2 regions of the Lysinibacillus sp. SGAir0095 genome follow, and region 2 is predicted to be linked to the other one. Evidence: riboswitches for the same ligand, from Rfam matches in the RefSeq annotation. Region 2 holds a riboswitch; the other holds the start of a gene.
What was found. A riboswitch is a leader RNA that binds a small molecule or an ion and turns the genes downstream of it on or off. The one in region 2 is predicted to bind cyclic di-AMP.
Positions count from the first base shown of each region.

Region 1: linked by a shared signal. The riboswitch ahead of C1N55_RS00160 (cation:dicarboxylate symporter family transporter) and the one ahead of C1N55_RS02960 (TrkH family potassium uptake protein) in region 2 are both predicted to bind cyclic di-AMP.

Region 1 covers NZ_CP028083.1:35,619-52,035, forward strand. The annotation lists gene C1N55_RS00140 (MBL fold metallo-hydrolase) at 1-137, opposite strand, end outside; gene C1N55_RS00145 (LOG family protein) at 219-782, shown strand; gene C1N55_RS00150 (sodium:proton antiporter) at 825-1,205, opposite strand; gene C1N55_RS00155 (RraA family protein) at 1,405-2,031, shown strand; cyclic di-AMP (ydaO/yuaA leader) riboswitch at 2,169-2,321, shown strand; gene C1N55_RS00160 (cation:dicarboxylate symporter family transporter) at 2,452-3,708, shown strand; tRNA gene C1N55_RS00165 (tRNA-Ser) at 3,939-4,031, opposite strand; RNA gene ffs (signal recognition particle sRNA large type) at 4,333-4,599, shown strand; gene C1N55_RS00175 (cytochrome c oxidase subunit II) at 4,856-7,249, shown strand; gene C1N55_RS00180 (ABC transporter ATP-binding protein) at 7,253-8,188, shown strand; gene C1N55_RS00185 (ABC transporter permease) at 8,185-9,048, shown strand; gene C1N55_RS00190 (hypothetical protein) at 9,062-10,492, shown strand; gene C1N55_RS00195 (AAA family ATPase) at 10,507-11,502, shown strand; gene C1N55_RS00200 (DUF58 domain-containing protein) at 11,499-12,377, shown strand; gene C1N55_RS00205 (vWA domain-containing protein) at 12,389-14,140, shown strand; gene C1N55_RS00210 (VWA domain-containing protein) at 14,124-16,417, shown strand, end outside.
Region 2 covers NZ_CP028083.1:589,776-606,192, reverse strand. The annotation lists gene C1N55_RS03035 (DUF4956 domain-containing protein) at 1-276, opposite strand, end outside; gene C1N55_RS03030 (polyphosphate polymerase domain-containing protein) at 304-1,002, opposite strand; gene C1N55_RS03025 (sensor histidine kinase) at 1,290-2,588, opposite strand; gene C1N55_RS03020 (response regulator transcription factor) at 2,581-3,267, opposite strand; gene C1N55_RS03015 (carbohydrate-binding domain-containing protein) at 3,436-5,589, shown strand; gene C1N55_RS03010 (hypothetical protein) at 5,737-6,105, shown strand; gene C1N55_RS03005 (nucleoside triphosphate pyrophosphohydrolase) at 6,212-6,538, opposite strand; gene C1N55_RS03000 (hypothetical protein) at 6,640-7,308, opposite strand; gene C1N55_RS02995 (zf-HC2 domain-containing protein) at 7,430-8,089, opposite strand; gene C1N55_RS02990 (RNA polymerase sigma factor) at 8,076-8,564, opposite strand; gene C1N55_RS02985 (hypothetical protein) at 8,723-9,028, shown strand; gene C1N55_RS02980 (YunG family protein) at 9,048-9,416, opposite strand; gene C1N55_RS02975 (hypothetical protein) at 9,423-9,818, opposite strand; gene C1N55_RS02970 (putative quinol monooxygenase) at 9,857-10,165, opposite strand; gene C1N55_RS02965 (potassium channel family protein) at 10,291-10,947, opposite strand; gene C1N55_RS02960 (TrkH family potassium uptake protein) at 10,971-12,311, opposite strand; cyclic di-AMP (ydaO/yuaA leader) riboswitch at 12,496-12,636, opposite strand; gene C1N55_RS02955 (cupin domain-containing protein) at 12,759-13,118, opposite strand; gene C1N55_RS02950 (histidine phosphatase family protein) at 13,149-13,712, opposite strand; gene C1N55_RS02945 (hypothetical protein) at 13,937-14,167, opposite strand; gene C1N55_RS02940 (NUDIX hydrolase) at 14,254-14,667, opposite strand; gene C1N55_RS02935 (hypothetical protein) at 14,711-15,094, opposite strand; gene C1N55_RS02930 (DUF6188 family protein) at 15,273-15,677, opposite strand; gene C1N55_RS02925 (LysE family translocator) at 15,705-16,313, opposite strand.

The DNA of each region.
Region 1 (16,417 bases), 550 kb from region 2:
CCAGCGGCAGGTAAACTATTCCGTAAGGTCGTCCCTGCATCAATTAATAGGAATTTTTCGTCTACTTCAATGATATAGTTATTATGAAAGTTGCTTTTTGTAAAAGCACCACCAACGCCTAAAGGGCAAATTTTCATAGAAGGTCTCCTTTTTAACAGAGTATTAATAATTTCGCAGTATACTTGTATTATATCAAATCGAATATTGGGGGAATGAAAATGAACGTTGCTATCTACTGTGGTTCACAATCTGGGAAGAAGTCTGTTTATATAGAAAAGGCAAAAGAGCTAGGAGAAACATTAGCAAAAGCTAAAATTGGGATTGTCTATGGTGGCTCTAATGTTGGTTTAATGGGAACAGTTGCGGATTCAGCTCTGGGTCATAACGGAAGAGTGATCGGTATTATGCCAGAGCATTTGCAAAAACGTGAAATCGCTCATTTATACTTAAGTGAAATTCATTTTGTTGAATCTATGCATGTTCGAAAAAAGAAAATGGTCGATCTATCCGATGCCTTTATTGCCTTGCCAGGGGGCTGTGGTACACTGGACGAATATTTTGAAGTCTTTACCTGGGCTCAAATCGGCCTACATCATAACCCGGTTATTTTATATAATATCGATGGATTCTACGACGCCCTTATTCAACATTTCCATAAGATGATTGAGGAAGGCTTTATTCGTGAAGAGCAGCGTGAAATCTTAAAAGTCGCTACAACAGCTGAAGAAATTTTAACGATTTTAAGAAATCATCAAGAAATTTTATTGAAAAAAGGAAGCTAATATGAAACCCTAAGTAATCTATCATCCATTACTTAGGGTTTTCTATCTTAAAATAATTGCCACTAATAATGGAATTGCCATTAAAAGCAAGACACCGAAGCTCCATAACACTTGTTTGGAAGTTGACATATTTTTGGGGCGAATGCTAAACGTATCATATAAATTGTTGATTGCCCGTTGCTCTTTTTCATAGAGCATTTTTTGAAATTGATCGTAATCATCAATGTAAGAATAAGGTGAATCTAACCCAAATCGGAGTGAGCGAATATCATCTGTAACATCTTGATTATCGTGAAAATAAAGAATGGTTGGAGCAAGCCCTCCAGTTGATTTTGCAATAACCTCGATATCAAATGTCGCCATCCTATAACCTGCTTCGCCAGTATTCTTTTGAAATTGAGTTACTAATCGGTTTATTTTCATACATGTCACTCCCTACTTGTTTAGGTCTATTAAAACGCCCGTCTAGAAGAGCATGCTTAAAACCATTGTATCCAGATTATTTAACTTTAATGGGGCAAATTAGATTAAATTAATAAAAAAACCTATTTAACTTAATCTAATATTCCTATAATATTTAAATTATTACAATTTTTAGTTAATTTAAAAGGGGGCAGTAATAATGGAAACGACAAAAGTTCAACAGAGATTAATCAGTTTACCTACTACGGCTATTTCAGATGCTACAGGTGGCCATACAAATATTGATGGAGCTATTAAACCTCTTAGCGACCACTTTAAAATTGCTGGACGAGCTCTTACTGTACGATTGCCTGATGGAGAAAATGGGGCAGTTTTAGAAGCGATTAGTAAAGCGCAAAAGGGCGATATACTTGTAATTGATGCTAAAGGAAATACAAATCGTGCGGTTGCTGGAGATTTTGTCATTTCATTAGCTAAAGGTGTAGGAGTCCAAGGATTTGTCGTAAATGGAGTAATACGTGATATTGTGGCAATTCGACAAATAGATTTCCCTGTCTTTTCATTAGGTACAACGGTTGCTGCAGGTTTTAAGCATGGAGGCGGAGTTGTAGGTGTACCTATCGCGATTGGTGGTGTGACAGTCCATCCAGGAGACTATATTGTTGGTGATACTGATGGGGTTGTTGTTATTCCAAAAGAAGATGTTGAAGAAATAGCAACTGCTGCAGAAGAAAAAATGCGAAAAGATGAATTACGTGAAGCCGAAGCATTATCAAATGGTGAGGTCTCTATTCGTGAATATTTAGAAAAAGTTTTGCCTAAATAGAGTTATTATTTTTGTTCTATTAATTTTTTTGAAAATGAAAGGCTTATATATCGCTCTTTTATCCTTCGAATTTGCTTAAAAAAGATGGAAATAATCATTTATTTACTTTTCAAGTATAATAATGATAAAATTTAATTAGTTATTTTTCGCTTAATCTTAATTTAAGAGCGGGGGACCCAAATGATTTATACGGCTATTTCCGTTATAGGTGAATTCTAAAAAAGAAAGGGCTTACGTTTCCGAAGTCCTAACCCGAAAGCTAACCTCGTAAGCGTTTAAAGGAAGCGATATGAAGAGATTTAGTTAGTCTATAGTACAAGCTATTTTTTGTGTTAATTAAATTAATAGGTTTCATTCATATACTTGTTTCCCTTACCAGTGTAATTCGACTAGTAAAATCATCAAGAAGGTGGGGTAATTATGAAATTTAAATTAAGTCTAGCAATGCAAATCTTAATTGGTCTTATCTTAGGAGTAATTGTCGGCGGGATTTTCTATGGAAGTGAAACAGCACAAAGTGTTTTGCAGCCATTAGGGGATCTTTTCCTCCGCTTGATTAAACTGATCGTTGTACCAATTGTACTTTCAAGTATTATTGTGGCTATTGCAGGTGTAGGAGATTTGAAAGCTGTTGGTAAACTGGGCGGCAAATCATTGGCATATTTCATCGGCATGACATTATTGGCCATTGTAGTAGGTCTAGTTTCAGCTAATATTTTCCAACCTGGATCTGGCATAAATATGAATAATCTAAGTCAGGCTGATATTTCTAGTTATGTCGATACTTCCCATGAACAAGAAGGAAAATCCATTGTGGATACACTTCTGCATATTGTTCCTACAAATCCTATTCAGGCAATGGTTGAAGGCGATATGCTGGCGATTATCTTCTTTGCCGTAGTACTGGGCCTTGGAATCGCTGCGATTGGCGAAAGAGGAAAAGTGGCATTAGGATTCTTTGAAGGTATATCACATGCTATGTTCTATGTAACAAACTTATTTATGAAGTATGCACCGATTGGTGTTTTCGCTTTAATCGGAGTAACAATTTCTAAATATGGTTTTGCATCACTAATTCCACTTGCTAAATTAGCGATCACTGTCTACGGAACAATGATTTTCTTTGTTATTGTTATATTAGGCATTATGGCTAAAATTATTGGGTACAGCATCTTTAGATTAATAAAGGTGATAAAAGAAGAATTAATTTTGGCATTCTCTACTTCTAGTTCGGAAACGGTTCTTCCAAGAATCATGGACAAAATGGAGAAGGTCGGTGCTCCAAAACATATTTCGACATTTGTAATTCCAACAGGTTATTCTTTTAACTTGGATGGTTCGGTATTATATCAAGCAATCGCTTCATTATTTGTTGCACAAATGTATGGTATTGAACTAAGTATTGTTCAACAAATAACGTTAATGCTAGTGTTGATGGTCACATCAAAAGGTATGGCCGGTGTACCAGGTGTATCATTCGTTGTATTATTAGCTACATTCGGCACAATGAATCTACCTGCAGAGGGCTTAATGTTTATCATAGGTATCGACCGTATACTAGATATGGGACGAACTGTGGTTAACGTAGTGGGGAATTCATTGGCAGCACTTGTTGTTGCGAAATGGGAAGGTCAATTTAACCCGAATTCTGATGTTGAAAACACTCAAAAGGCTTAATAAAGAAATATCGTATAAAAGTATATAATCGAGACTATCGGCGTTTATCGTTGATAGTCTTTTTTACTTGTTTTAGTCATTGAATACTGATTTGATGATAAAAATCAGCTATAAGATAAGAGTGAAAAATAAAAAAACGACTTAAGGTGAATAGTTCATCTTAAGTCGTTATATAAAAAAAACCGCATTCACAAGAAACGGTTAAGTAGTTGATTAATTAAATTGAAAAATGGCGGAGGCAGTAGGATTTGAACCCACGCGCGGTTTAACCCGCCTGTCGGTTTTCAAGACCGATCCCTTCAGCCAGACTTGGGTATGCCTCCGTATAATATGTCGAAATCTATCGACAAGAAATACTATATCATTTATTGTAACCTTGGTCAATACTTTTATTCATTTTTTTGTTTTTGATAATAAACATTATTTGCTTTCATAAAATAATAGTGAAATGATTTGTAGATTAAGGTTAGAGCATTTTGTGAAAAGATTGTTGCTCAAAAAAAGAGAACATAAAGATAACAAATCATCATGATTCACTTACTTTAATAGGAAAATTTTATATTTCCAAATTACCCAGAACAAAACATTGCATTTACCCCTTGATATAAAGTATACTAATTTATGCCGTGCTAGGTGGGGAGGTAGCGGTGCCCTGTAACTCGCAATCCGCTCTAGCGAGACTGAATTCCTTTTCTGAGGCTGTCCGTATGTTTGGTCTGCCTCTTGCACGTAGCGTTGAAGGTTGGGTCCTGCGCAATGGATACCCACGAACCATGTCAGGTCCGGAAGGAAGCAGCATTAAGTGGCTTCATCCATGTGCCGCGGGGTAGCCTAACCTGAGCTGGCGACAAGAGTAACGCTTATGTACGGCTGTCGAAGAAAGGTGCACGGCTTTAATCTACATATTAAGCCAAAAGGCATCCAAAAAAGACAAAATCAACTTTAATGTTGGTTTTGTCTTTTTTTTTTCGCCCACCTTACCAGAGGAGCGCTTTAATTCCTTAACCATCATAAAACCTCAAAAAAAATCCTATAGTATTACGAACAGCACGAACAAAATCTGAAAATTTGATAATTATTTGGAAATACTGGAACTTAAATGTAAAATGAACGTACCAATTAAAGAGAGAAAAAGGAGGTTAGGGATTTGTTTAAGCGAATCATACCGGTATTATTTTTATTTTCATTTTTTATTAGTTTTCTACATATAGACAGTGCTAGTGCAGCACCTAAATTAGATGTAAGTGCGGAAGCTGGAATTTCCAATAAGGTAAAGTACTACACACCACTACCACTTAAATTAACCATTACGAACAACGGGTCGTCCTTTTCAGGAGACCTGGTCATTGATGCAGCTGAGTCTTATTCTGTCGGTTCAGGGTTGGTATATCCATTAGATATCGCAGAGGGTGAGACGAAAACCATTCAGCTTTATTTAAATGGACTCTCTGATGATTATATGTACAGTGGTAGTCAACAACAACCGAACCTATTCTATTTCTATGAGGGCGGTATTGAAAAAGGGAAGCTTGTGGAATATACAGGTACGAAAGCGGTACGTCCACAGTTTCATGAACAAGATGCATCATTTGTGTATACGTTAACGGAAAATAGTGATCGACTATCTGCCTTACAACGATTAAGACAATTTTCAGCTTATAACGTGGAAGTTTTCCATGTGAATCAGCTTAAAAATTTTGAATTACCTTCAGAAACAAAGGGTTTAGCGATGGCTGATGTTATTGCGGTAGATGAAATCAGTCTTGCAGATTATACAGAAAATCAACAACAAGCCATTTACAATTGGGTAGAAAATGGTGGAACGCTGCTAATCGGCGCTTCCGATCAGATTGAAGCTTCTTCAGGGCTTTTTAAGGAGCATTTACCATTAATCCTTTCAAATGAGAGGGTCAGTGTTTCAAAGGAAAAACTAACAGCTTTATCTAAGGACGGAATTTTCCCGGAGGGTATTGAAGTTTATAAAGCGCAAGAAAAAGAAGGAAGTGCCCGTTTGCTTGTTGATGGGGATACAATCCTAGCCTCAAGTAAATCTTTAGGAAGTGGACGTATCATTCAAACAACTTTTTCTTTAGGTGATCAACCACTTGCGGGTATGGACGGCTACGCAAAATTAATAGCTCAATTATTAAATTTACAAAATCCAAACCAAAATAACTCATTTGGAATGTATTATGGCGGGTTAAATGAGTACCTACCATCAGAAGTTGGCGGTGTGAATGAGCTTTTCCCTTCTTTTGAGGTCTCTACAACCTTACTTGTGATTACGGTCATCGTTTATATCTTAATCATTGGCCCATTACTATATTTCGTCTTAAAAAGAATGGATAAACGAGAACAAGCGTGGTGGATTATCCCTGTCTTATCAATTGGACTATCACTAGCCATGTTTATTTTTGGCGCGAAGGATCGTTTGCTCCAATCCCAAATTCAACAATCTGCTTTTTATAAGGTAGAAGGGGAGAATTTGGTAGGGAATTATGTAGAGTCCATTTTAACAAATCGAGGTGGGGACTTCACCTTTACAACGGATGCTAATACAACAGCTGTTGCGTCCCGTGGCTCCAATATGTATTCAAATCCATCTGAAGCTGTATTACATGAGAAATCATATGTTAAAGAACAGGCAAATGGATCAACTATAAATTTGAGAAATTTAAATTACTGGTCTGTTCAATCGATTGTTGGGCAAACAAAAATCGAAAATGCAGGGAATATGGATATTCAGCTTACACTTAAAGATGGAAAAGTAGAGGGAACTATCACAAATCATTTCCCATTTAAATTAAATGATGTAGCGATCTGGTCTGGTTCGAAAGAAATTGTTTTAGGGGATATTGAGCCCGACGATACGCTTGAAGTATCGGAAGAAGTAAAAAATTCGGTTCTTCTTTCGCCATCCTTTTCAAATTACAACTATACACAACCACAATCTAAAGATGATTTAATGCCCGTACGCTTAGAAAAACTTAAATATGGCGTAGGGGCTTTGGTAGAGGGTGAACGATTGCCTACGGTTATTGCATGGACAGAAGAAGCGTTAGTAGGTATTGAACTAGACGGAAGTGCAAAAATGTCACCCGTATCTTATATTGCTCAGAGTTTTGAGCCGACAATTGAATTATCAGGGGACTTCACTTTAGATAAAGAATCATTAGAAGAAAATTTAGAGCCAACGAATGGTTCTGGTTATATGGAATTAATGAACGAAGCTACAAATGAATGGTATTTAGATAAAGGGGATTATAACTTCACTGTTTGGGCGCCAGATGAGCTTTTGGGTAGCACAACTTGGACAGAAATATCCATTTCTAACAAAGCGGCTAATCGAACATCCCTTGCTATTTGGAATTGGACCACTTCGAATTATGAGGATATTCAAGAAAAAAGTGTAAGTTTTTCAACAAACCTAAATCAATATATATCATCAGAGGGGCAAGTGCAGATCCTTGTTCGGTTAACGGATGATATGGGGTCACCTGTAAAAATGCCAGATGTCGAAATAAAAGGGGTGGCAAAATAAATGATGGTTGATATTCAAGGATTAACAAAAAAATACGGCTCCTTTACGGCGTTAGATAATTTAACTTTGTCCCTGGATGAAGGTGTAGTCTTTGGCTTTGTAGGTGCCAATGGTGCAGGGAAATCTACAACATTTTCAATACTATCTACTCTTCTTGCACCAACAGCTGGAGACGCTTTGATAAATGGCAAAAGTGTTGTACGTGAAGCGAAGGAAGTACGTAAACAAATTGGCTATATGCCTGATTTCTTCGGGGTTTATGACCAGTTAAAGGCAGATGAATATTTAGACTTTTACGGGGCGAGTTATGGGCTGCCTGCTGCGGAAAGAAAAGTACTTATTCCGCAATTATTAGAGCTGGTGAATTTGACGCATAAACGCTACGAATATGTTGACTTACTATCCCGTGGGATGAAGCAACGACTTTGTTTAGCTCGTTCGCTTATCCATGATCCTAAAGTGTTGATTCTGGATGAGCCAGCTTCAGGTTTAGATCCCCGTGCGCGTGTGGAAATGAGAGATATTTTAAAGCATTTAAAATCAATGGGGAAAACGATTTTAATATCATCGCATATCTTACCGGAGCTTGCAGAAATGTGTGATGAAATTGGTGTAATTGATAATGGGAAACTAATCGCCCATGGCAATGTTGCTCAAATCCAGGATCAGTTGCAGAGTGATAAACGTATCATTGTTAAGGTGATGGATGAAATCGAAAAGGCCCGCGCCTTTTTTGAAGAGGACCCATTAGTTAGCTCAATTGAAGTAACACATGGAAAAAATGAGGTTGCCTTTAATTATCGCGGAAAAACAAGGGATCAAGTAAATCTTTTGCGGAAGGCATTGCTTGCAGATATTCCGATCTTCTCACTAACGGAAGAGGAAAAAGATTTAGAAGATGTCTTTATGGCGATTACAAAGGGGGCGGATGCAGAGTGATGGAGCGTTTTTCAAATCCAGTATTATCGAAGGAGTTAAAATTACGATTCCGTGCCTTTAAAAGCTTCTCTGGACTAATGTTTTACTTAGCGGTCCTCTGTATTTTTGTTACTGGGTTTTTATTAATCTACACACAATTTTCAGGTACTGCCTTTTTTAGACCAAGTGACAGCTTTACGATGTTTGCTGTATTAAGCGTAATTCAGATGGGGCTTGTAATGTTCATTACCCCAGGCTTAACTGCAGGTGCAATCAGTACTGAACGAGAAAAACAAACTTTAAATATTTTACTGACAACAACACAAAGCTCAACGCAAATTATTGTAGGGAAGCTTTTGTCGTCAGTGGCATTTTTAGTTTTAATGCTGGTGGCGGGCTTGCCGTTATATAGTCTTGTATTTCTATTTGGCGGTGTATCGCCTTCACAGTTAATAACAATCTTCTTGTTTTATTTGGTGACACTAATTGCAATCGGCAGTATTGGGATTATGTTTTCAACAATAACAAAAAGAACAATTGTATCAATGATAGCTACTTATGGATCCATGATCTTTTTAGCAGGAATTACAGCCTTCCTATTCTTTGTTGGGGTATCCATGGAGCAAATGTTTATGGGTTCGGGGAATCCTCAAGGAAATGTAACGCCTTTTTCTCCCATTTCGTACTTCTGGGCGAGTATTAATCCAGGCGTATTAATGGTGACGATCCTGTACCCTGATATGGCAACAAGTCTTGAGTCGGTAGTTGGAATTTCTATGCCGGTCTGGGTAAGCTATTTAATTTTCTATGTACTAATAACAGCTTTTTGCTTATTTATAGCCATTCGTAAATTACGTGCAAACATGAAAACAAACAGATAAGGAGGCAAAGAAGATGGATCGCCGTCGTTCATTGAAACAATTTATCAATCGAGCAAAAAGAAGTTTGAATTTGGAGCATTCACTTCCTAAATTGCAATATGGCATCCTTTTAGCATTCTTTCTAAGTGCGGCGATTCTTTTAGTTTCTCGTTTATTTGTCTTTCCTTACTATCGGAATGTTGCAATTTATGTCGGTATCGGAACTATAGTAGCCTTCGTTCTTTCTATTTGGTGGAGGCGAGTTCAAGAAAAGGAAGCAATGCACCATTTGGATAGCTTTTACCCTCATAATGAGCTTGTGACCGCTCTTTCTTTAGGGGATGAGTCCAATCCATTAGTGGGCTCCATCTTGCAAAAGGCAGTAAAAGAATCATCAGCTGCTTTTGAGCGATTTAAGAAAAGGGATAAGGTTCTTTGGAAGCCGAAAGTTTTGGTCGGCATTGTTTTGGTTTTAATCGCGATGGGGGCTTTGTCTATTTTCCCATCTGCAACACAACAACAAGCCCTTGTTATAGAGAAAGAGCAGGATGTTTTAAAGGACCTGGAAAAAGAAGTGACGAAGCTTGAGGACAAAACCAAAACAAAAGAAACTAAAAAACAATTACAAGAATTACAAAACAAATTAGACGAATTAGAAACCTCCGAGGAAGCATTACGGGAAGTAGTGAAAAAACAAAAGGAATTAAAGCTTCAGGAGCAAAAGTTAAAGGAAAAACAAGAATTAGCAAAGCAAGATAGCGGTGAAGGAATGGATGGCTTAACTGCGGAGGAACAAAAGCAACTTGAGGAGCTTATGGAGCTTCAAAAGGAACTGGCCAATACCGCAAATAGTACCCAAACTGCTTTAAGCAAACTTGGAAAACCTATTAGCTTTGATCTACAAAATGCCATTGCCAGTGAACTTGGTTCGGAATCGGCGGAAAATAGTTCGGAAAATGAACAGAGTGATTCTTCAAGTGAAGATGAAGTGGAACAAAACGATAGTGATGGCAATAATCAAGAAAACAGCCAAGGCAACAATAATGGTTCGGGTCAGAATGGGCAAGGTCAAGGAAATGGTACAGGTAACGGTTCCGGGCAAGGAAACGGCTCAGGAAGTGGCTCTGGGCAAGGAACTGGAACAGGAACCGGAACCGGCGGAACCGGTCAAGGTAAAGGTGGCAATGGTGCCGGATTAGGCCAAGGGGGTCGTGATTTACTTTCCATTCCTAATCGAGTGGGTGGTAACCAAGATACTACTGTTGATGGCGGTCCACTAGGAGATGGAACCGCAGTAGGGGAACAAAAAGGACCTGTTCCAGTTACAAAAGGAACGATTCGTCCTTACGAAGAAGTGGTAGGCGACTATAAAGATAGTTACTTAAAAAGCTCTGATAGAATGCAGCTACCCAAGGATCTACAAGATATCGTACAATCATATTTTTCTTCCATTGAGTCGGAATAAGGAGGTTTTAAGAAGTGCCTTTTAGTGAACAGCAGTATAGCGAAATAAGTCAAGAATTACAGCGGGTAAAACAAGAAATAGGTAAATTTATAGTTGGTCAAGAAGAAGCAATCGAATTTACACTGTACTCCATTTTGGCTGATGGTCATGCTTTGTTGGAGGGTTTGCCGGGTCTCGGGAAAACGATGTTAATACGGACGATTTCGGAAGTGCTTGATTTATCCTTTTCACGTATACAATTCACCCCTGATTTAATGCCAACGGATATTACGGGAACAAATATTATAGAACGAACTGAAAATGGAAAACAGCAATTTGTCTTTCAGCCGGGACCACTTTTTAGCCAGATGGTCTTAGCCGATGAAATTAATCGAGCTACACCGAAAACGCAAAGTGCACTGCTAGAGGCTATGGGGGAAAAAACCGTTACGATTTTAGGGGATACAAAGAAAATGGCAAGACCGTTCTTTGTTCTTGCTACGCAAAACCCGATTGAGATGGAAGGAACCTATCCATTACCAGAAGCACAGATGGACCGCTTTATGTGCAAAATTTTAGTCCCTTATCCATCTAAAAAAGAGTTAATGGAAATTATGAAAAGAACGACTGGTGCAGAGGAAGTTGAATTAGAGAAAGTCATGAACAGTGACAGTTTAGTTGTGGCACAGCAAATGGTCAAGGAAGTATTGGTAGCGGACGAAATGATGGAATATGCGGTTAATTTAGTTGTCGCCACGCATCCAAAGGGAGACTTCTCTTTACCGGATGTTCAGCAGTTTGTGATGTATGGAAGTGGTCCCCGGGGCTTGCAAAGTATTATCAAATTAGCAAAAGCTCGCGCTGTGATGCAAGGCCGTTTCCATGTATCAATCGCAGATATTAAATCAGTAGCTAAACCAGCTCTTCGCCATCGAATGATGATGAATTATGAAGGAGAAGCAGAGGGGAAAACAGCGGATGATTTAATCGAAAGCATTCTATCTTCAATTCAGCAAGGCGTGGGTCTATGAATAATCAAAAAATAATATTGCCTGATGAATGGGTTGCGAAAATTAGTCGTTTATCTATTGCAACCTCCTCAAAGCTACGTGGACAACATAAAGGGGGTAATCGTTCTCAAAGGTTTGGTTCATCCCTCGATTTTTCCGATTTTCGTGAATATACCCTAGGTGATGATGTGAGACAAGTCGATTGGAATGTGTATGCGCGGACGGAAAAATACTTTATAAAACGTTTTTTAGATGAGCAAGAGATGCGGGTACATATTTTATTGGATGCTACTCGGTCAATGGGTGAGGATAAGAAATGGTTGTTCGCAAGACAAATCGCTTCTGCCATTGGGCTAATGGTTTTAAATCGAGATGATCGGCTCTCCTTTTCTTATGTAGGAGAAATGAGCGCGCTTCCTTTTAGGAAAAAAGGAGCAACCTACAGAAAACACTTCTTACAAATAGTCTCTCGCTTAGAAGAAGCAGGCGGTAAGGGTAGTTTTGCGCGAGAAGGTATCAAGGTATTACCTAAAGATAGTACGGTTCTATTTGTTATTACAGATGGGCTTGAACCGATAGCTGAATGGGAGCAATTTTTCAAAAGATTACCTCGCTTTGCTGGGGATATTCGTTGTATTCAAATTCGAACTGAAAATGAAATAAACCCATCCTATACAGGAGATATTCGATTAATAGATGCTGAAACTAATCGTGATGTAAATGTATCAGTATCAAACCGTGTATTGACTGGCTATGAAAAAACAAAAGAATTACATGAAACAGAATTTGATGCATTAGTTAACCGTTTTGGCATTCGGAAAATCCAGCTTATTGTGGAGGATGGATTACAAAACGCCATTTTCCATAAATTACTCAAGTCACATTGGGTGCAGTGAGGTGAAGTGATTTGGGATTTACTAATCTATTCTTTTTATGGACCGCCTTCATCCCGGTGATTGTCCTACTTTATTACTTTTTTCGTAAAAAATATAAAGACCAGCCAGTTTCCTCTACACTCTTTTGGGATGAGGTCATGCAGGAAACAAAAGCTTCACCTTATTTGAAGCATTTACAAAAAAATGCGCTTCTTTATTTACAACTATTAGCGCTAATTTTATTTGTCCTTGCTCTTATGAACCCTTTTGTGAAAACGACAGAAATTGCAGGAGAACAGTCCATTTGGATTATTGATACTTCAGCTACTATGCTCGCCAAAAATGGAGAGAGGACTACTTTTGATCAGCATAAAGAAGAGATGAAGTCTTTGGCATCCGCATTGAGCGGTAGGCCTTTGACGATTATTACTACTGGAGACGAGCCAAAAGCAATCCTACGCCAGGAAACAAAAGCCGCGGTCATACATAATGCAATTGAGAATCTAGAAGTCACCTATGAAGAAGAACAGCTACCAAAGGCAATTGATATGGCAACGGCTTTTATCGGAGAATCCGCTACCTCGATATATTTATTCACAGATTCGGTTGAACGAGGAGAACTTCCAATTGAAAGTGAAAAACTTACGTGGGTTGTAAAAGGAGCAAGTAAAGAGATAGAGAACGTATCCATTACTCGGTTGGCTGCAACAGCGTTAGAGGATACTACACTAGCCCTTGTTCAGTTGAAAAATGAAACTAAAACTTCCCAAGTAGTTCAGCTTTCTCTATTGGATGGGGCTGAAAAGCGAATTGTTCAAGAGGAAGTGACTTTACAAGAGGGAGAGGAATGGTCTAAAACCTTTGAGGGTTTCCCTCCTGTAAATTTATTAACTGCGAAAATTGAAGTAAATGATGATTATGAAGTCGATAATACAATGATGACCCTAATTGGTAGCGGAACATCGGAAATCGTTATCGACCAGCAAATGCACCAGCTTGTGCAAAAGGGGTTTCAAGCTTTAAATACAGAAGTGAAAATTGTTCCTTCAGATCAGTTAGTAGGTATGAAGGATGCAATGATTGTAACAAATCAATCGGAACTTCTCGATAAATCTAAATCACCGCTTGTATTAATTGGACGTGATGATGTAGATGCAAAAGAAGTAAATGCCCTTGTAGATGTTTCACAAGATTCGTTATTTGCTTTTAGTTCATTAGAAGATATCTATGTTAGTTCGATTTATCCTCCTTTCGATGACTTTACGACAATTGCAACAATTGGTGAACAGCCTTTTGTTCAACGGTCACCAAGTGGAGATATTGTCATTTTAGCGGATATCGAGCAAACGGATTGGCCACTTCACCCTTCATTCCCGCTTCTTTTATGGGGGATTCAAAATGAATTAATGGAAGGAACGCAAAATTTGGGTACTTTCTCTCCAAATGAAAGGCGAGCTGTTTCACTTACTTCTGGGGAATGGTCCGTTTACTCCATGCAGGATGAGTATATCGCGTCTATAGATGGGGGTAGCGAGTTTAGGGCTCCGAGGGTTCCGGGAGTATACACAATCAGTTCAAAGGAAGAGGAAAAACACTTCATCGTTCAGATCACGAGTGGGGAACGTTCAATTCAAGAAGGCGCTAGCTTTGAATTAGGAAATGTTCAAAATGATGGACAAGAAGAAACGACAAAAAAATCATTTGTTCAATGGTTGCTTATACCGATTCTTTTATTACTCGTATTAGAGTGGGAGGTGCAAAGAAGACGTGGATTTGCGAATTGATGCCCCACTGGCACTTTTACTACTCATTCCGCTTGTTGGGTATTTCCTCTGGACATGGTGGAAGTACCGTAAGCAGCTAAAGAAAAATCAGCAAATTGTCTTTGGTATTCGAATTTTTGCAGCTGTCCTTTTAGTGTTTGCTATTTGTTCGCCTTATCTATTATTACCGGTAAAAGATGAACAGATTGTTTATTTAATTGACCGTTCCGCATCCCTGGAGGGAATAGAGGATCAAGCAATTTCCTTTATAGAGGAAGGCTTGAAGTCAAAAAAAGAAACGCATCATGTAGGGGTGTATTCCTTTGCCTCTAATCTTCAAACAGAATCGATGTTAACTGATACATTAGAGCATGTTCCAGAACTTAGTGACATCACAAGTAGAGGAGATACAGATATTGCGCAGGCAATACAATTGGCGACGGGCATTGTAGATCTAGAAAAGGCGACGCGCATTGTTTTGTTAACAGATGGTTTAGAAACAAAGGGGAATGTGGCAGAGCAACTAACAAAATTAAAGGAATCAAATGTTTCCATTGATGTTGTTAAGTTAAGTCAAAATGTAGCCGCTGACGTTTCGGTTCAAAGCTTTACGACACCACAAGTTGCTTATGCAGGGGAGCAACAACAGCTGGTGACGGAAATTGAATCGACAACAGCAACTAAAGGGGAACTTTACTTATACGAAAATGATCAACTTATCTATCAGGAACCAGTGCAGCTTGAAGAAGGGTCCAATGTGTTTACCTATCGACATGTAGGCCAGGCTGAAGGGTTAGTAAAGTATGAAGCCCTCGTTCAAGTAGATGAGGATGCGATTTTAGAAAATAACAAATTAACAAGTGTCACCATGGTCCAAAGTACACCGAGAATTTTAATTGTTAGTGACCAAAAAGAGGAATCTTCCATTAGTTCTGCGATTGGGACGAATTCAGTCAATTATGATGTGATAGCCTCAAGTGAATTACCGAGTTCTCTATCAAGCTTTTTACACTATAATGCGATTATTTTTGATAATATCCCTGGACATCTTGTCGGCGAGGAAAAAATGGGTGTTATTGAGCAAGCCGTTAAAAACTTTGGTGTCGGCTTTATGATGGTAGGTGGTGAAAATAGCTTTGGACTTGGGGGATATTTTAAAACGCCAATAGAAGCCCTATTACCAGTTGAAATGGAAGTTAAGGGAAAACAGCAATTACCATCATTAGGTTTAGTAATAGTCCTTGACCGCTCGGGAAGTATGATGGGTCCGAAAATCGAATTAGCCAAAGAAGCTGCTGCTCGATCTGTCGAATTATTGCGTGATGGAGATACCCTTGGTTTTATAGCATTTGATGACCGACCTTGGGAAGTAATTGAAACAGCGCCATTAGCGGATAAAGAAAAGGCTGTTGATACGATTTTATCGATACCTCCGGGTGGGGGGACAGAAATTTATTCCTCATTGGAGCTAGCCTATGAAAACTTGGCCGACTTACAATTACAACGTAAACATATTATCTTGCTTACTGATGGCCAATCCTATACAGCAAGCAGCTATGAAGAATTAATAGAAGCAGGAAAAGAAAATAATATTACTTTATCTACTGTTGCCATTGGAGCTGATGCAGATTCTTCTTTATTAGAGGATTTAAGTGAATGGGGAAGCGGACGTTTTTATAGTGTACTCGATGAAACAACGATTCCTTCCATTCTGTCACGCGAAACGGCCATGATATCAAGAACATATATAGAAGATAACCCTTTCCATCCAATTATCTATAATACAGAAGGATGGAATGCACTGTTTGAAGCGGGTGTTCCACAAATGAATGCTTATATCGGCACTACTGCAAAGCAAACAGCCACGGTGATTGCGGAAAGTGAGAAGGAAGATCCCGTATTAGCAGAATGGCAATATGGATTAGGTCGAACAATTGCCTTCACTTCAGACTCTACTGGTGCTTGGACGGGCGACTGGGCGCGCTGGGAGGAATGGCCAAACTTCTGGCAAACAGCAATTTCAAGAATGCTACCAACCTATAATGAAATTGCTTATGACATACGATTAGATGCCCAAGGTTCATTTGTCATCACAGATCCAACCAATCAGGCCGCATTTTTGGATATAGCCATTGTAAATGAATTTGGAGAAGAGCTGGAAGCCCAATTAGAGCCGATATCCGCAAGTAAGGTAAGGGCAACAGTTGAAGCTGAACCTGGCCTAGTTTTCCTCCGAATTACAAGTGGGGACGGGAAAATATATCAAGCTGGCCAGACGATTCCATATAGCAAGGAATA
Region 2 (16,417 bases):
CACAATCGATAATGCCCCTACCATTCCTAGTGACAACATAACATTAGATGAGATTCCAATAATGATTAAAGCTGTTGTCATCGACATAATAATTAAGGAAATATTAAACGTGTGTGAGTAGATGACGCCCGAGAAAGTTTTCTTATATACATAATAGATAAACAATCCTATTAAAAAGGCAGCCAATAATCCTATAACTGAATCAATGATTGAAAAACTACTTGTTTTTTCTAAAATACTTGATTTAAAAATATCATCAAAATTTACAGTTTCCATTTTAATTCCTCCATTTATCTTTCTACATTACCCGAACATTCTGCTGATTTGATATTTCGAATAGGTTCCTTTTTTTCGGTTTCCAAGCTGCAATAAGTACTTAATGACATCCGGTAAAAACTCGTCATACTTCACCTCAAGAATGACAACTTCCGGGTTTGTTTCAACCATTGCTAAATCTGGATTTAATAAATCTGGATTCCGAAAGCTAGTTTTGATATCACTGTCAAAGGTTACCCGCACATTCCCTTGGTCGTATATAAAGACTTCCCTTACATAATCCACTACCGTCATGGGCTTGATTTGGAACAAAGTCATTTGCATGTACAAATCCTGAATAAGTAATCTTGAATCGTACTCCATCCAAGCGATATCCCCGATTCTTATTTTTTCGTATTCCTCTGCTGTAATCGTACATTTTTGCTTATATGTAAGATTATTTCTCTTACTTTTTTTCTCTAGGTTAAGGAAATTCGTATTGTAGTCATAGAGTCTTACACGAAACTTGTCCCGTTGATAAAAACCTTCTTTTTTCTCTGTTAGTACTTTATTGTCGAAGTTATCAAAGTACACACTACGAATTAGGTACTTACCATCCTCCTTCGCGTAAGGATCCACTTTCATGAAATGCTTTAATTTATTTCTTAGAAGATAGCAATCCATCTTCGTAATTTCATGTTTGAGTTCTGTTCGCCCCATAACACCATTTAAGCGTCTGCCTTCCATCTGCTTTTCTCCTTTGCTGTTTGTTATCTTATGAATCACATTATTAAGGACAAACCTTAAACAAACCTTAAAAGAAAATCAGTTAGAAAAAAAAATAAAATTCTTCGTTAATATTTGTTTGGTGAAACGGATTTAAGTTCAACACATTTTCGATTATGGGGGCTATTCTACTTTTCAACTTGCTTACAGCAAATCTTCTTATAGACAAGCACTTTTTTACGTTAGAGCTTATTTCGATCACTAAAAATAAGCGAGTACAAAAAAAGAGATTGCATTGCTGCAATCTCCTACTTCGGAAGCTTAATGATAAAGGTTGTTCCTTTATTTTGGTTTTTCATTACTTTAATGGAGCCTCTGTGCTTTTTAACTATCCATTGGGCAATCGATAATCCTAGACCCACCCCACCAGTTTCTCTGGATCTAGCTCGATCTTCACGATAGAAACGTTCAAAAATATACTGCATATTTTCTTCTTTTATCCCAATGCCCGTGTCACTCATTTCGATTACTACTCGCTGATCCTCTATATATGTTTTAACACCGATACTATCATTTTCTCCTGTGTATTTTAGAGCATTATCAAGCAAAATAACGAGTAGCTGATGCAAACGGGTTGCGTCTGCCTTTATGGAAATAGGACATTTTAAATTTAGCCAAAAATGCTTTTCCTGCGATTCAGCAATTTCCTGGTATGGTGCACAAACATCTCGTACCAATGCATCCACTTCGACATTCTGCAGAGTCAGCTCTGTTTCTGCCGAATCTGCTCTGGCTAAGGTTAATAAGTCTGTAGTTAGCTTAGATAATCGGCGTGTTTCCGAAAGACTCAGGGCAATGTTCTCAAATTTATCAGCAATTCTTTCTTGTGGTGATCTAAGGAGTAACTCCAATTTATTTTGGATGATGGTTAAGGGTGTTCTTAGTTCATGTGATGCATTTTCCACGAACTCCGCCTGCTTATTCCAGGACTGAATAATTGGCTTCATCATCTTTTTAGATAAAAGGATACTCGCTGATATAGAGAGAATAATGAAAATCACCGAACAAATCGTGACCAATCTGACGAAATTGGAGATAATAGCTTGTTCAGCATTCACATTAATGAGAAGCTGTGTATAAGCAATATCATCCGCTTCATTTGTATCTTCAAAAAGAAGATATCGAAATTCGTACTGTTCATTAATTGAGGTCATTGTGATTTCATCTATTTTTGTCTTATCAAGCTTGTAATCAGTCAGATAATTTTCATAAAATAAGGAGCCAATTTCTCGTTCATTGACAATATTGCCAGCTTTGTCCCAATTAATGACAACGATTCGGGGATTCGGATTCTCTCTTTTATTATCAATTTGAGGAAAGTCCTGATTTTCTTTTCCAGGCAGCGGTCCGTGATCTTCCCCCACATTCACATTGTCCGTAAGCCTCTCTTTAAATGACTCTAGTTCTTTATCCGCCTGCGAGTATAATGTACTTTGGACCTGGCCAAAAATGATGAAGCTAAAAATCGTGAAAATAACTGTAAAGGCCAATAAGTTAAGGAGCATAAACTTGAATTGCTGCTTCCTAAAAATAGATTGGTTAAACATTTTCTTCACCACTATCCGTAAGCATATACCCTAAACCTCGGAACGTTTTAATGAATTGGTCATAGCCATATTTTTTAAGATTTTTCCGCAAATTACTCGCATACACCTCCACAACTGTCGTCGAGGTGTCCGATTCAAATCCCCAAATTCGATCAAAGATTTGTTCTTTAGTTAAAATCGCATTTTTATTATTAATTAGGTACTCCAAAAGATCGAACTGTTTCCCATTAAGTTTAAGAATTTCTCCATTAAGCTCCGCAGTTTTATTTTTAATATTTAATTTTAAATCCTTAAAGGTAATAACATTCTCCTTTAACAATCCACCAGACCTTCTGACCATTGCCTCAAGTCTGAGCAACAACTCTTCCCTATGGAATGGCTTGACCAGATAATCATCTGCTCCTACCTTAAATCCCTGAATCTTATCATCAATGCCATCTTTTGCCGTCAACATAATGACAGGGGTCATAATGTTTTGTTTTCTAAGATTTTGCAGTACCTCATATCCGTTCATAGAAGGCAGCATAATATCTAAAATAATGACGTCAAAAATATTTTGTTCTGCTAGAAATAACCCCTCTTCCCCATCGAATGCCTGCTCTGCCATGAACATGTCTTTTACTGTTTCACATATCGAATCTGAGAGATATTTATCATCTTCAATAATTAGTAGCTTCATATATCCGCTCCCCCTTTTCTCTGTTAATTTTCTACGTTTGATTATATGTCCATTTTCTAGAATTGCAAATTTTTATTTTTTTAAGGTTGATTTAAGGTTGGTCTTTAATAATAGGCTCATACGCAACAACAGCCTTAAAAAATGAGAAATGAAAAGGAGTAAAATTTTATGAAGAAACAAAATTCTAAACTTATAAAAGTAGCAACACCTCTTATGATGTGTAGTGCGTTATTATTTGCTTGTAGTGATGATACAGCGGAGGTTGCGTCTTCAAGTGATCCTGCAGTTGTCCAAGCCGAGAGCTTAAGTACCATTGGCAATCAGGAGATACTAAGTGTTATTAATGATAAAGTTTCCTATTCGGATGAGGATTTCTACACAGATTGGGATAATGCTACTTCTATTAAATTAGATGGTGAAACTGCAAGCTTTGAAGGTAACGGTGGTGTTGTCATTGATGGCAGTACAATCACGATTCGAACTTCTGGTGTCTATGAAATAAGTGGAAAGCTCAATGATGGACAAATTATCGTGAATGCAGAAGATGAAGGAACTGTTCGACTTGTTCTTAATGGAGTGGAAATCAATTCATCTACTAGTGCACCTATTTTTGTAGAAAAAGCAGAAAAGACAGTGGTTTCCTTAGAAAAAGGAACTGAAAATGTTTTAACAGATGGCGAAAATTATGTGTATGAAAATTCAGAGGATGATGAGCCCAACGCAGCCCTTTTCAGTAAAGACGATTTGACAATCAATGGAGAAGGAACTTTAGTGGTAAACGGAAATTACAACAATGGGATTGCTTCAAAAGATGAATTAAGAATTACTGGTGGGACAATCCAAATTGATGCTGTAGATGATGGGTTAATGGGACGAGATCTCGTTGCCGTAAAAGATGGGTCAATTCTTATTACTGCTGGTGGCGACGGAGTCAAATCAACAAATGACAAGGATGCATCTAAGGCACTTATTGCAATTGAAGGTGGTACCTTTGACATTACGTCAGCTAATGATGGAATTCAAGCAGAGACTTCTCTTCTCATAGCCGCTGGGGAATTTACGATTACATCTGGTGAAGGCAGCCCTGAAACAGTAGACACAAATGATAATAATCGAATGCCTGGCATGCCTGGTGAAACGAATACTACGACGAGCACAAGTACGCAAGATGAATCCGAAAGTACCAAGGGTTTAAAAGCCGCTGTTGAAGTAGCAATAGGTGGAGGAAGTTTTACAATTGATTCCTTGGATGATGCCGTTCACAGTAATAACTCAATTACCATCACTGGCGGAGAGTTAAATTTAGCTACAGGTGATGATGGAATCCATGCAGACACTTCTATTTTAACTAAAGGTGGAACAATCGATATTACAAAAAGCTATGAAGGGATCGAAAGTAAAAGCATCACGATAGCTGATGGAGAGATTCATGTAAATGCGTCAGATGACGGGATCAACATTGGTGGCGGAAATGATGCTTCAGGTCGAGACTTTGCAGCAACAGAAGACACTGAAGAGAATGTCCTTTCCATTAATGGTGGCTATATTTATGTAAACTCTGCCGGGGATGGACTCGATTCCAATGGTTCGATTACTATGACGGACGGAACAGTCATCGTTAGCGGTCCAACCAATAATAACAACGGGGCTCTAGACTATGATCAAAGCTTTGATATAAGTGGTGGTTTACTTATCGCTACAGGAAGCTCAGGCATGGCCATGACTACTTCTGAAGATGCATCTCAAAATGCTCTTATGATGACCTTTACAGAAACACAAGTGGCAGGAACTGCCATTCAGCTTGAAGATAGCAATGGTGAACCAGTGGTAACATTCTCACCTGACAAGGATTATCAAACCGTGTTAATCAGTTCGCCATTAGTTACTAAGGATGCTACTTACACTCTTCAATCTGGTGGAACGGCAACTGGAACTGAAAATGACGGCTTGTTTACGGATGCTGCCTATCAGGATGGAACGAATGAAGTCGAATTTACAATCTCTGATACAGTGACATGGCTAAATGAGTCAGGGATTACAGAAGCAGGTTCCAATGGATTTGGTGGAATGGGAGGACCTGGACAAGGCGCTGACGGTAATGGCGCAATGGGTGGTCCTGATGGCACAGGCGAAAATCCAGGTGGAGGCCGTGGCGACATGTTTGCAGATTTGGATGAAGAAACAAAAGCAAAAGTCCAAAGTATTATGGAACAACAACGAAACGGCACAATTACACAAGAAGAAGCCCAAACACAACTGGCTGAACTCGGCGTTGAGCTCCCTTTCGGAGGACAAATGAAAGAACCTGTTCAACCAGAATAGACTGATATAAGTAAAAATAGCCCAGGTTACTCAAACTAATTATGAGTAACCTGGGTTTATTTTTTGTCTATCCACTACCATTATTGTAATACCATCCAATTAAACCGATTGAGATTTATGCTATAATTTAACAAAGGGGGTATTCTAATGAAGTTTTTCAAGTCATTTGACTCTATTTTCATTTTGGCTATAACACTTTTATTTGTTTATGACTTTTTCCCCGAGGTTCCATTTGCTAATGCAATTCCCACAGGAGTCCTCCTTATCCTAATTTTAGGAGCCCTTTTATTTAGGTTTGTATTCAAAAAACATGATGCTACAGACATTAAAAAAGATATTCAATGGCAAATAGTTTTAACACTATACATATTAGCATTATTGGTACTATTCCCGCTTTTAGGAGGCAAATCTTCTTCCGGCATTTCCTTTGAAAGTGGAGCTCTTTGGGTCATGATTCTAATTTCAGTGTTCGAAATATACTCGAAGTGGAAGAAAGTTAAACGAGCAGAAGCATAGCTGCTCATTATAAAAAGCGTATTCCCTATTATAAATGGATACGCTTTATTGCCTTATTTAATTTGAACTTCTCTCCTCCATTTTACAATACATCACAACTAAAATACTATTCTTCACCTGTACTAACCAACAAAAATTTCCTCTCAAATCCCCCACGCTCTTCAAACTTGCTTTGGCGTATTTTTTCAACTTCTTCAATAGTACTGAGATGCGTTTTAGCTAACGAATGAACTACCTCTAAGATATCTGCAAGTTCTTCTATTGCATGATCATCAGTTGATGAAATTAGATACTCAGTAACTTCTTCTTGCAACTTTTTCTTAAGTTCTACGATAAATTTCTCTTGATTTAATGTTGCAACCTCACACGTATTTTCACTATTTTCAATTATGTCAGGGATTTTATCTCGAACTAATTTTTTATAAATAACCATTGTTTTCTCCTAACCTTCCTAGTGCTTTTGATAGTTTCACCTATCCAATATGTAATCAATTACATCTTCTAAATATGTATCTAACATTTGTAAAAAAAACATTAGACTTCCTCTTTCCCCTTTAAGGCTGATTGACGAGATGATTTATCTAATAAAATGTAATCATTTGTTTTTGAAATTGAGATTGAGTGTTTGTCAGTAAACTTATTTAAGTCCGGACATACATGTGTCGGTTCAAAATTAATGATGCGTAGGTTGATTCCCTTTTTGACTTTAATAATGGCGGCCTTTTTAGCCCAACCAGTTCGCACAAATTTTACATGTTTAATGTCATCAGGAAAAACTCTTCTTTTATAAAGTAGAATCGTAAAGAGCATGATTTCATAGGTAAGTGTGTTTTCTTCGATGTAGAACTTGAATCTTACAAAAGCCAAAATAATTATTGCTACTATGGCGACGATTCTTATTACCAATGCCTCTTTTTCTAGACCACTGACTGTAACACTTGTGTTAAATACAAAGATAACAAGCAGAAAAATCATTGGGCCGCTTCTTACTGAAGCAACATAATTAAATCTAGTCTGCTTTTTACCTTTTTCATTTATTTCGTGCTTTCTTATCAAAATAATGGACGTTACTAGAGTATATAGCGTCATAAGGTACATATATTCCCAATTGAATTCTATCTTGAAAAAAATAAGCACTAACAATTGAACAACTATTGGTGGCAACAATAAAACCATACAAATATTTAATATCTGTTTTATCACCCAATCCCTCCTCAAAAAATAACATTATTTACCTATTTTACCATTTACAAAACATGCTTTATATGAAAAATTAAAAAAAGGATATCCTTTTCGGATCATCCCTTCATACCAATTTACTAAATTACTCTCGCTCCCAAATTAAATCAGCCCTTTCAAGTATGTCGTCCCATGAATCTTTTCCAAAACTAATGTCTTCTACATCAAAACCAGCATAGTACACAGCATCAATTTTTTCACTCTCGGGAAGTACAGAGATATAGTTGTGTTCATTTTGGCCATCATCATCCAAAAGATTTCTTGTAGGTGAATGCGCGATGGTTTGTGTATAAAAAATAAAACTCACATTCTTTTTCTCCCCATCTATTTCAAGAGACATGGGATGTGTTTCGTGTACACCAGCATAGCTTTTCCCAAAATAATGCAATACCAATTGTTGATTATTTGGAGCCTCGATTTTAATCAGATCTTCCGAATAGGGTATAACCTTTTCATAATAAAAGACGTACGAGAACGCACCGAATAAAAGGATGGCCGTTCCTAAAATGGAACCAAGGGCAATCATTATTTTTTTATTGCGCCACTTTTTACTGAATGATTTTAGAAGAGAGTCTTTATTTTCAACAGGTAAATAGAGTTCTTGTTTCATGGACTCCAACTCTTTTTGACATTTCTCGCAATGCTTTAAATGCTCGTCTACCATCTCTTTTGTATCTGGACTCACCACTCCATCAATATAAAGAGGTAAAACATCTTGGATGATTGTACATTTAATCTCTTTCATGATCTATCGCCTCCATATGCTCCAATATTTGCTTTCTCGCCCTGTAAAAAGTCACCCTGGCCCACCCCGCGCTTTTTCCGAAGAGTTTTCCGATTTTTTCAAAGGGCAGTTCACCAAAGGTCCGCAGTGTAAAGACTTCCTTGTACGGCTCATCCATCGTGTGAAGAAATTCGTGAACAGTAAAAGCACTTTCTTCAGCCATCAAATTGCTAACAAATTGAACTCCTGTATCTGGTTCATCATCAAAATCAATCTGTTTTTTGTTTCGTTTGTAGTAAGAAAAGTATGTATTTTTGGCAATTGTAAAAAGCCATGCTCGAATATCTTTGGAACCATCAAACTTTTCAATTGCTTTTAACGCTTTATAAAATGCTTCTTGGGTAATTTCTTCCGCTATTTTTTCATCGCGACTTAGGGATTTGATATATAGGTATACTTCTTTAAAATATTCACGATAGATTTCTTCAAACTCCATCCTTTCCCTCCTCTCATTTATATAACTCCCAACCTAGCGTTACGTTACAAGAAAAACGATTTTTTCTTATATTGTATTACATTAAAGCTTATAGGCTTATGAGGTTCAAATTTTTGGGCATATTAAGGCTAGATAATCTTTAAAATAGGAGCGACACTATGCCAAGAAAGTCTTCTCAAACAAACGAAGAATTAGAAAATGAGAAAATAGAAGAAGTGCCAAATAACCTGCAAAGTGAAATGGAGAATGTTTCACGGATGCTAGCAGCGGTACTTGATTATTTGGCTGATGAAGAAAATGAAGAAATCGATATTGAATATCTTTTCGATAAAACGGAAGGCCTTCGAGAGTGGCGTAAGCAATATCAAGAAAAAAACAGGAAGCTGATCGAGGAAGAAATCAAAAAATCTCTTGGCGATCTATCTTTTGAGGAGCTTCAGAAAATTCGTGAACAGATAAGATAGAAATAAGTACTGTTCTTATTCAAACGGATTTTAAAGCATCCAAGTTCATTAATACCCTTTGTTTTAAAAAAGTGTATTGCTTTTCATTCGTATCCAAATATGCTTCTTCTCTATTTGAGGGAATATCCAAATAAGCGATAGGTTCTATGAATTGAGATGATGTAAAGTCATATCTGTTCCCATCAATAAAATTATAAAAATGCCATCCATCAGGTAGACTCGTTTTCAAAATTTCCCCACCCAATAAATCATTGACAACCAAAGTGGTAACACCGCAATGGCCCTTTGCCGGGTTTTCTATACTCCACTTAGAACTTGATTTGATGGACCATGATTTTGATAATGCATTTACGATTCTTTCTATTTGTGTTTGATAATTCGTCTTCAACTTTCATCACTCTTTCGTAGAAGAATTAAACTCAGGTATATTAACGATGACATAGTTTTTTGTCCACATTTGAGTAGTGGCAATTAATCTTTCACCGTTTTTTTCAAAGAATAAACCGCTCCCCTCTTTCTCTTTAAATTCCCATCCTTCAGCTGCTATCAACTGTTTTATGTGTGCATCAGTAGTCTCTATACCATTGTTTTCAGTTTTTGTTATATACCAGAGACTACCACCTTCCTCCGCTATTTGGACAATTTTGCTATTGGATTCATTGAAGGCATCCATTGCTTCCTTTGGGGACACTCCCGTTATCGGCAGTGGGGGGTAGTATAGTTTATTTACAAACACAAATACCGCGATAATAACCATTACTACACCCAATATCAACGGTAGTTTCTTCAAAAAACTCCCCCCTTTCACAAAAACTTGCACTCTTAGAACTAAGAAATACCCTTTCCACCCATTGTTGTTAGGGTGCTAACTCTATCCATACCCGTTATGATTGGTTTTGCTCGTTGAATTAATTTTTGAGTGGATTCTAGCGATAAGGATGCTTGATGTGCCTCTTCACTACTCCATACTTCATAGACATACACTGAATCCGGTTCGGTTTCATTAATATTTACGAGATAGATCTCACATTCTTCAAGATTAGCCATTGATTCTGCAGCTTCCAGCAAAATCTCTACCATTGTGTCTCGTTCCCCATCTTGTACCGTAAACTTGCCATACAAACTAAATTTGCTCATTTCGTCCTCCCAAATTGTGTCTTATGAATATTGTTTCTACACAGTCACTCTTTTAACCTCTCTATCGATAGATAAAAAAGAGGCGCTCTGATGAGGCCTCTTTCTAAGCTTATAATCATCTTTATCTATTCCAAACTAGCAAACTTAGCTAAATCTTGTCGATTTCCTATTGTTACTAGAATATCATCATTTTGAAGTAATTCGTCTGGAGATGGGGAAACAATGATCTCGCTATTTCTTAAAATGGCGATGACACTGACCTTAAACCTTGCTCGAATATCAAGATCTTTTAAACTTCTACCTACCATTTTCTTAGGTAAAAGTACTTCCTCAATATTATAGTCTTTGGATAGTTCAATATAATTCAGCATGTTTGGCGATAGCAGCTGATTGGCAACACGTTCCCCCATATCTCTTTCAGGATAGATCACCCAGTGTACACCAATCGTTTCCAGCACTTGCCCATGACGCTTACTCGTAGCTTTTGCAATGATTTTTTTGATTCCTAGATTTTTTAGAAGCATTGCAGTTAAAATACTAGACTGAATATCATCTCCAATTGCTACAATGACACAATCAAAGTTAGTTATTCCTAAGGAAGTAAGTGCTTTTTCTTCACTAGCATCTGCTATAGCACTATCCGTTACGTATGGTTCTGCATTTCCCACACTTTCCTCATCAAGATCAATCCCTAATACTTCTTGCCCAGCTTCATGCAATCTTCTTGCTATACTTGTTCCAAATCTCCCTAAGCCGATTACTGCATATTGATACTTTGCCATTTTTAAACTCTCCCTATTTTGGATTAACCAATCATCATATTTCCTTTTGGACGTTTATACGCTTCTTTTGTTTGCTTTTTCGTAATAGCAAATCCAAGCGTCAACGGTCCTAATCTTCCTATAAACATCGTTAGTACAATCAAGATTCGTCCGAGTGGCGATAATTCTGGTGTTAAGCCCATTGATAGACCAACCGTTCCGAATGCTGAGGTTGCTTCAAACAAATACATCATGAAATCATGTCCATGCTCTGTGATACTAAGTAAGAAAGTAACCGTAATCACGATCATCATTCCACTTACAGCAACTGTGAGTGATTTTAATATTGTTTTTTCAACAATTCGACGTTTAAATAAAACTACATCATCTTTTCCTTTGATCTGAGAAATTACTGTCGCCATTAAAACTGCAAAAGTCGATACTTTAATTCCTCCCGCTGTGGAACCTGAACCTCCCCCGATAAACATAAGGAAAATGGTTAAGAAAAGTGTCGCATATGTTAAATCACCTATGGATAATGTATTAGCGCCTGCTGTTCTTGGACTTACACTATGGAAAATAGCACCTAGTACTTTTCCACCTAAATTTAGAGGACCCAGAGTTTTATCGTTTCCATACTCAAATAAGAAGATTAAGATAGAAGCCCCTATAATCAAAATTATTGTTGTAGTTAAGACAACTTTGGTATGAAGTGAAAGTTTGTGCGTTTCACGATATTCATACAATTCATTGATTACAACAAATCCAAGACCACCAATAATGATGAGAGAACTTAATGTTAATACAACAAATGGGTCATCCACATGGCCCGTAAAACTATTGAAATCCCCTAAAATATCAAAGCCCGCGTTATTAAAAATTGAAACACTATGGAAAATGCCGAAATACACTGCCTCACCAACTGGCATATCAATTGAAAAACGCATTGCGAGTAAAAAGGCTCCCACACTTTCCGTAACTAAGGTAAATAGCAATATCCTTTTCACTAATTTCACCATACCGGCAGTAGATGTTGCATTATAAGCTTCCTTTAAAAGTAGTCTTTCTTTAAGTGAGATTTTTTTACCTAATAATGTAAATAAAAACGTCGCAAAGGTCATAAATCCTAAACCGCCAATTTGAATCAGTACCAAAATGACAATCTCACCAAACATAGAAAATGTATTACCGGTATCAACAACGACAAGACCTGTAACACATGTAGCCGATGTCGCTGTAAACAAAGCATCTAAAAAAGATAAACTGACTCCATTTGCCGTTGCTATAGGTAGCGTAAGTAAAAATGCTCCTACAAAGATGACAAAAGCAAATCCTAGCACTAAAATTTTAGAAGGATTTAGTCCTTCTAAAAGTATATTTTTCATGTTCTTTCTCCTCAATTTTTGAAGTTTAAAATCTACTTCTTTTATAGGGTTGTTTTTCCCATAAATAAATTACTTATTACCATTACATTTAACTTTTCTCCATAAGAAAAGACCGCATTTAAAACAAGTAGCTATTCGTTGGGTTTACCAACAAAAGGGCACCTTGAATTAGGCGGTCATATAGACCTCCTCCGCTTTAGCCGACGAAGTTAGCTGACGGGTAGGATGGCGAAGAAGCTTAAAATCATCCTTTCTGCAACCTGCAGAATTAACCCCAAAAGATCGGGTCCTCCGTTCTCATTAAGAGATTTGGCCATTGATTATTTGATTTCGGATTCATTCTACTCCTCAGTAAGTAAATTGTAAATATGAAAAAAATATAAATTTGAAAAATAAAAAAGAACCATTTTTGTTTAAGGTTCCTTCACATTTCTTCTATCAAAACAGCTACTCTTTCTTTAATGGCATGTAAGAGGATGGATTTAAAGCTTCGCTCTCAATAACCATGGCCGTTAATCCTGTTTCAGTCTTTGTTTCATGCCATTCATTTTTTGCCCAAAATACTGCATCACCCGGCTGAATTTTATAGTACTCTTCTTTTTCATTCCGCACATATCCTTCACCATTCAACACTAACAAAAGCTGAGGAACAACTGCTTGGTGAAAACCGACAATACCGTTTTTCTCCAAGTACATACAACCTATGTGCACGCCTTTTTCCGTTTGCAAAATACGTGACATAACAAAATTCGAATTAAATTGTGTGATTGTCTTACCACATTCTTTATTAAATCTATAAAACTCCATATGTAGCAGCTCCTATACAAAATTTTCTCTCTAACAAGATCTACTCCAAATCCTCTTAACATCTTTTAGAACTTTATTATCAAAAGTTAATTTATAGATGTCAGGCATATCAAGATTCTCCCAGAAACTAAGATTATATTTTTTATCGAAGTAGTTCATAATTAGTACCATTATGTTTCCATGTGTTCCTATTGCAACGTTTTTACCTGCATAGGTATTTAACAACTTATCCATAGCCCTTATCCCTCGTTTTTGTGCCATAATGTTAGACTCTCCACCTGGCCATGAAAACGTAGCATTTTCCCAAACTTTTGTTATTGCTAGGTTAAAGTCCTCAACAGGTTCTATAGATAACGTCCGTTCCTTAAAATCTTCTTCCAATATAACTTCCATATTTATAACATTTGCAATACCCTCGACAGTTTGGATTGCCCTTTTGTAAGGACTTGAAATAACAATGTCTATGTTTTCATTTTCAAGAGCTTGTCTAATTTTTTCAGCGTCAATGCATCCCTTTTCAGATAAAGGTCTTCGTAATTCATCAGGAGTATATATAGAATGTGCGTGTCGTACAAAGTACAAATTAGTTAGCAAAATTGTCCACCTCTTCAGTAATTCCTCTTCTTTTGAAACGTCAATAATTTTGGTGCTGGAGAAAAAGAAAGAACATTAACATTTCTAATGAGGAATCATCCGTCGTATCAATTTTTGATTCAATATAAATTATCCCTCCACAATTTTAACCTTAGCTAAAACAAGGACATTAGTTTATTTTCACTAATGTCCTCTGTATCTTAATATTCAATTGATTGTATATATTATCCTTTAAATTTTGATTTTGAATTATAATATATCAACATAAGCGAGAAGAGGATTAATAGAATATACCCGACAAATGACAAGATATCTGCAACCAGCAAAATAAATTCTTCGAGAGCTCCGCCACCGCTGAATACGCCCACTAAAGCTGAACCAAGAATAGGACTATTTAATAATGCCAGTACAGCACTTCCCAATAGGCAGTAAAGTAATTTCGCATTTTTAGTCAATGTGAAAACACCTCCTTATGCTATTTTATTAAAGAACAGCAAAGAAGGTTACTCCTCTAAAGATTCCCAAAAGAGCTACGATGCTTTCACACAATGTTCACCAAGTAGTCCTTTAAAAAGCTTCGATCTTCAGGGAAAGTAAGCTCTAAATCTTGTATTTCATCTATAGATTTCCATGCAATATCATAGATCAAGTTGTCAGGATCCTGAATGGTTTTAGTTCCACCAAGAAGCCTGACTAGAAAATAATGAACTTCAATGGAAATATTAGCTTCATCATAGCTTTTCTTTTTCACCTGAAGTTTTCTCACAATCTCGACCTTGTATCCCGTCTCCTCTGCAACTTCCCGGATACAGCATTGCTCAAAGGTTTCGTTACTCTCCCTTCCACCAGAAGGTATCGACCAAGTCTTCTTTTCATCAGGCTTCCCTTGTAAAACCATTAAGATTTGTCCATTTTCATTTATACAAACTCCTGAAGCACCCTGCCATTCTTGCATATTGTTTAGCTCCTTTTTATTCATCATCTATAATACCAAGCAACTAGTCCTGTTCTTTCCGATAATATTCATGTAACTTGCCATCTTCATCCAATACAAATCCATATATCACATTAGAATCCTCTTCAAATGCTACCTCAACTAAAAAATCATAAGGAAAACTATAAAAATCAATATCTTTATTCAGAGTCCAATTATTTGTTGGATATTGTTCAATCAATTGATTTTCAATCTCTACTAGAAAAGCTTCATAGTTTTTTTCTCTAATTAACGGAGCTGTTATTTCAATGGCAGCAAAGACAATCGTAAAAACGAGCATAATAGCAAAGCCCCATTTTCGAAAGGGCTTTTTTAATACCAGTGTCATAATTAACAAAAGGATTATGCTATTAACAAATACAATAAAGCGAAAAGATTCAAAACCCATATAAACCAAGCCCCTTATTTCAATTCCGTAGTTTTTTAAGGCCATGTTTAGGGACCTTTTAAATTACTTCAACAAAAAAGAGCCTTAATCCTTTTTGAATTAACGCTCATGAGGCACTCTAAAAAATACGGTTACTTTCTATAGAAGGTTTTTCTAAAATTTAAAAATGAAAAGCTATCTAATCCGAATAAGCCCCTCCCGGTAAGGTGAATACATACATTCCATTTTCGCCTCGCAGCTGCCATCCCTCAAAATAATTGCTGTCATGGAATAATTCAAGATAGATTTTGCCCTCAAATTCTACCACTAAATCTGAAATCTCTTCATAATGGAAGATATTCGTTATTCGTTTTCCCATGAGAATTTTTTCAACATCTTTATGCGAGTATTGTCCTGGTGCTTGCAGACAATCTGAATATCCAATTGCCACTTCGCTAGAAACTCGTAATCTCCAAGGGCATTCAATGGTTAAAACTCCTCTTTCAAAAGACACTCCAAATGGATAATTTTTTTCGGTGTTTACCTCTGTAACCTCTTGGCCAATAAAATATTGAAAATCTAATTTACTTAGTGTTTTGTACATTTTCATACACCTCTTTAAGAAAAATCTTTATGATTTATTCTGCGTAAACAGTAGCTTTACCCCGAAACCAATGAGTACGATGCCTGTTAGTTTTTCCATATAATTTTGAACAGTCGCTGATAATAGCCACTCACGAATATAAGTTAAACAGAAAACGTAGAAGACGAACCAAAGAATCGATAATATCGAGTAAAAGCATCCCATAGCAAGAAGTTCCATCATCGCATTTTCTTTCGAGCTAACAAATTGAGGCAAGAACGTGATGAAAAAGACGGCAACCTTTGGATTTAGCAGATTTGATAATAATCCTTCTTTCCATGGTGACCCTTTCGCATTACGATCCGCAGTCGTCACATTTTCTGGGCTTTTTCGAGCTATAAGTGATTGAACACCTAGATAGATTAAATAGATTGCTCCTACCCACTTCAAAATAGAAAAAGCTACTGCCGATTGTAGAACCAAAGCTGATAGCCCAAGTGTTGCAGCAAGCGTATGACCAAGTGAACCAGCCGTAATTCCTAAAGCCATCAGTAGGCCTTCTTTCTTCCCCCCTGAAATTGTTCGTTTTGTAATCAAAGCTGTATCAACCCCAGGACTCATCACGACAAATAATGTCATTAAAATAAATGAAATCATAGTTCCACCCCAATCGATTGTTCATTTTAATTTAATATGTTAAATTAAATTTAACATCTAAACTGTGATAAGTACAATACAAATTAGAAAATTACATTAATTAA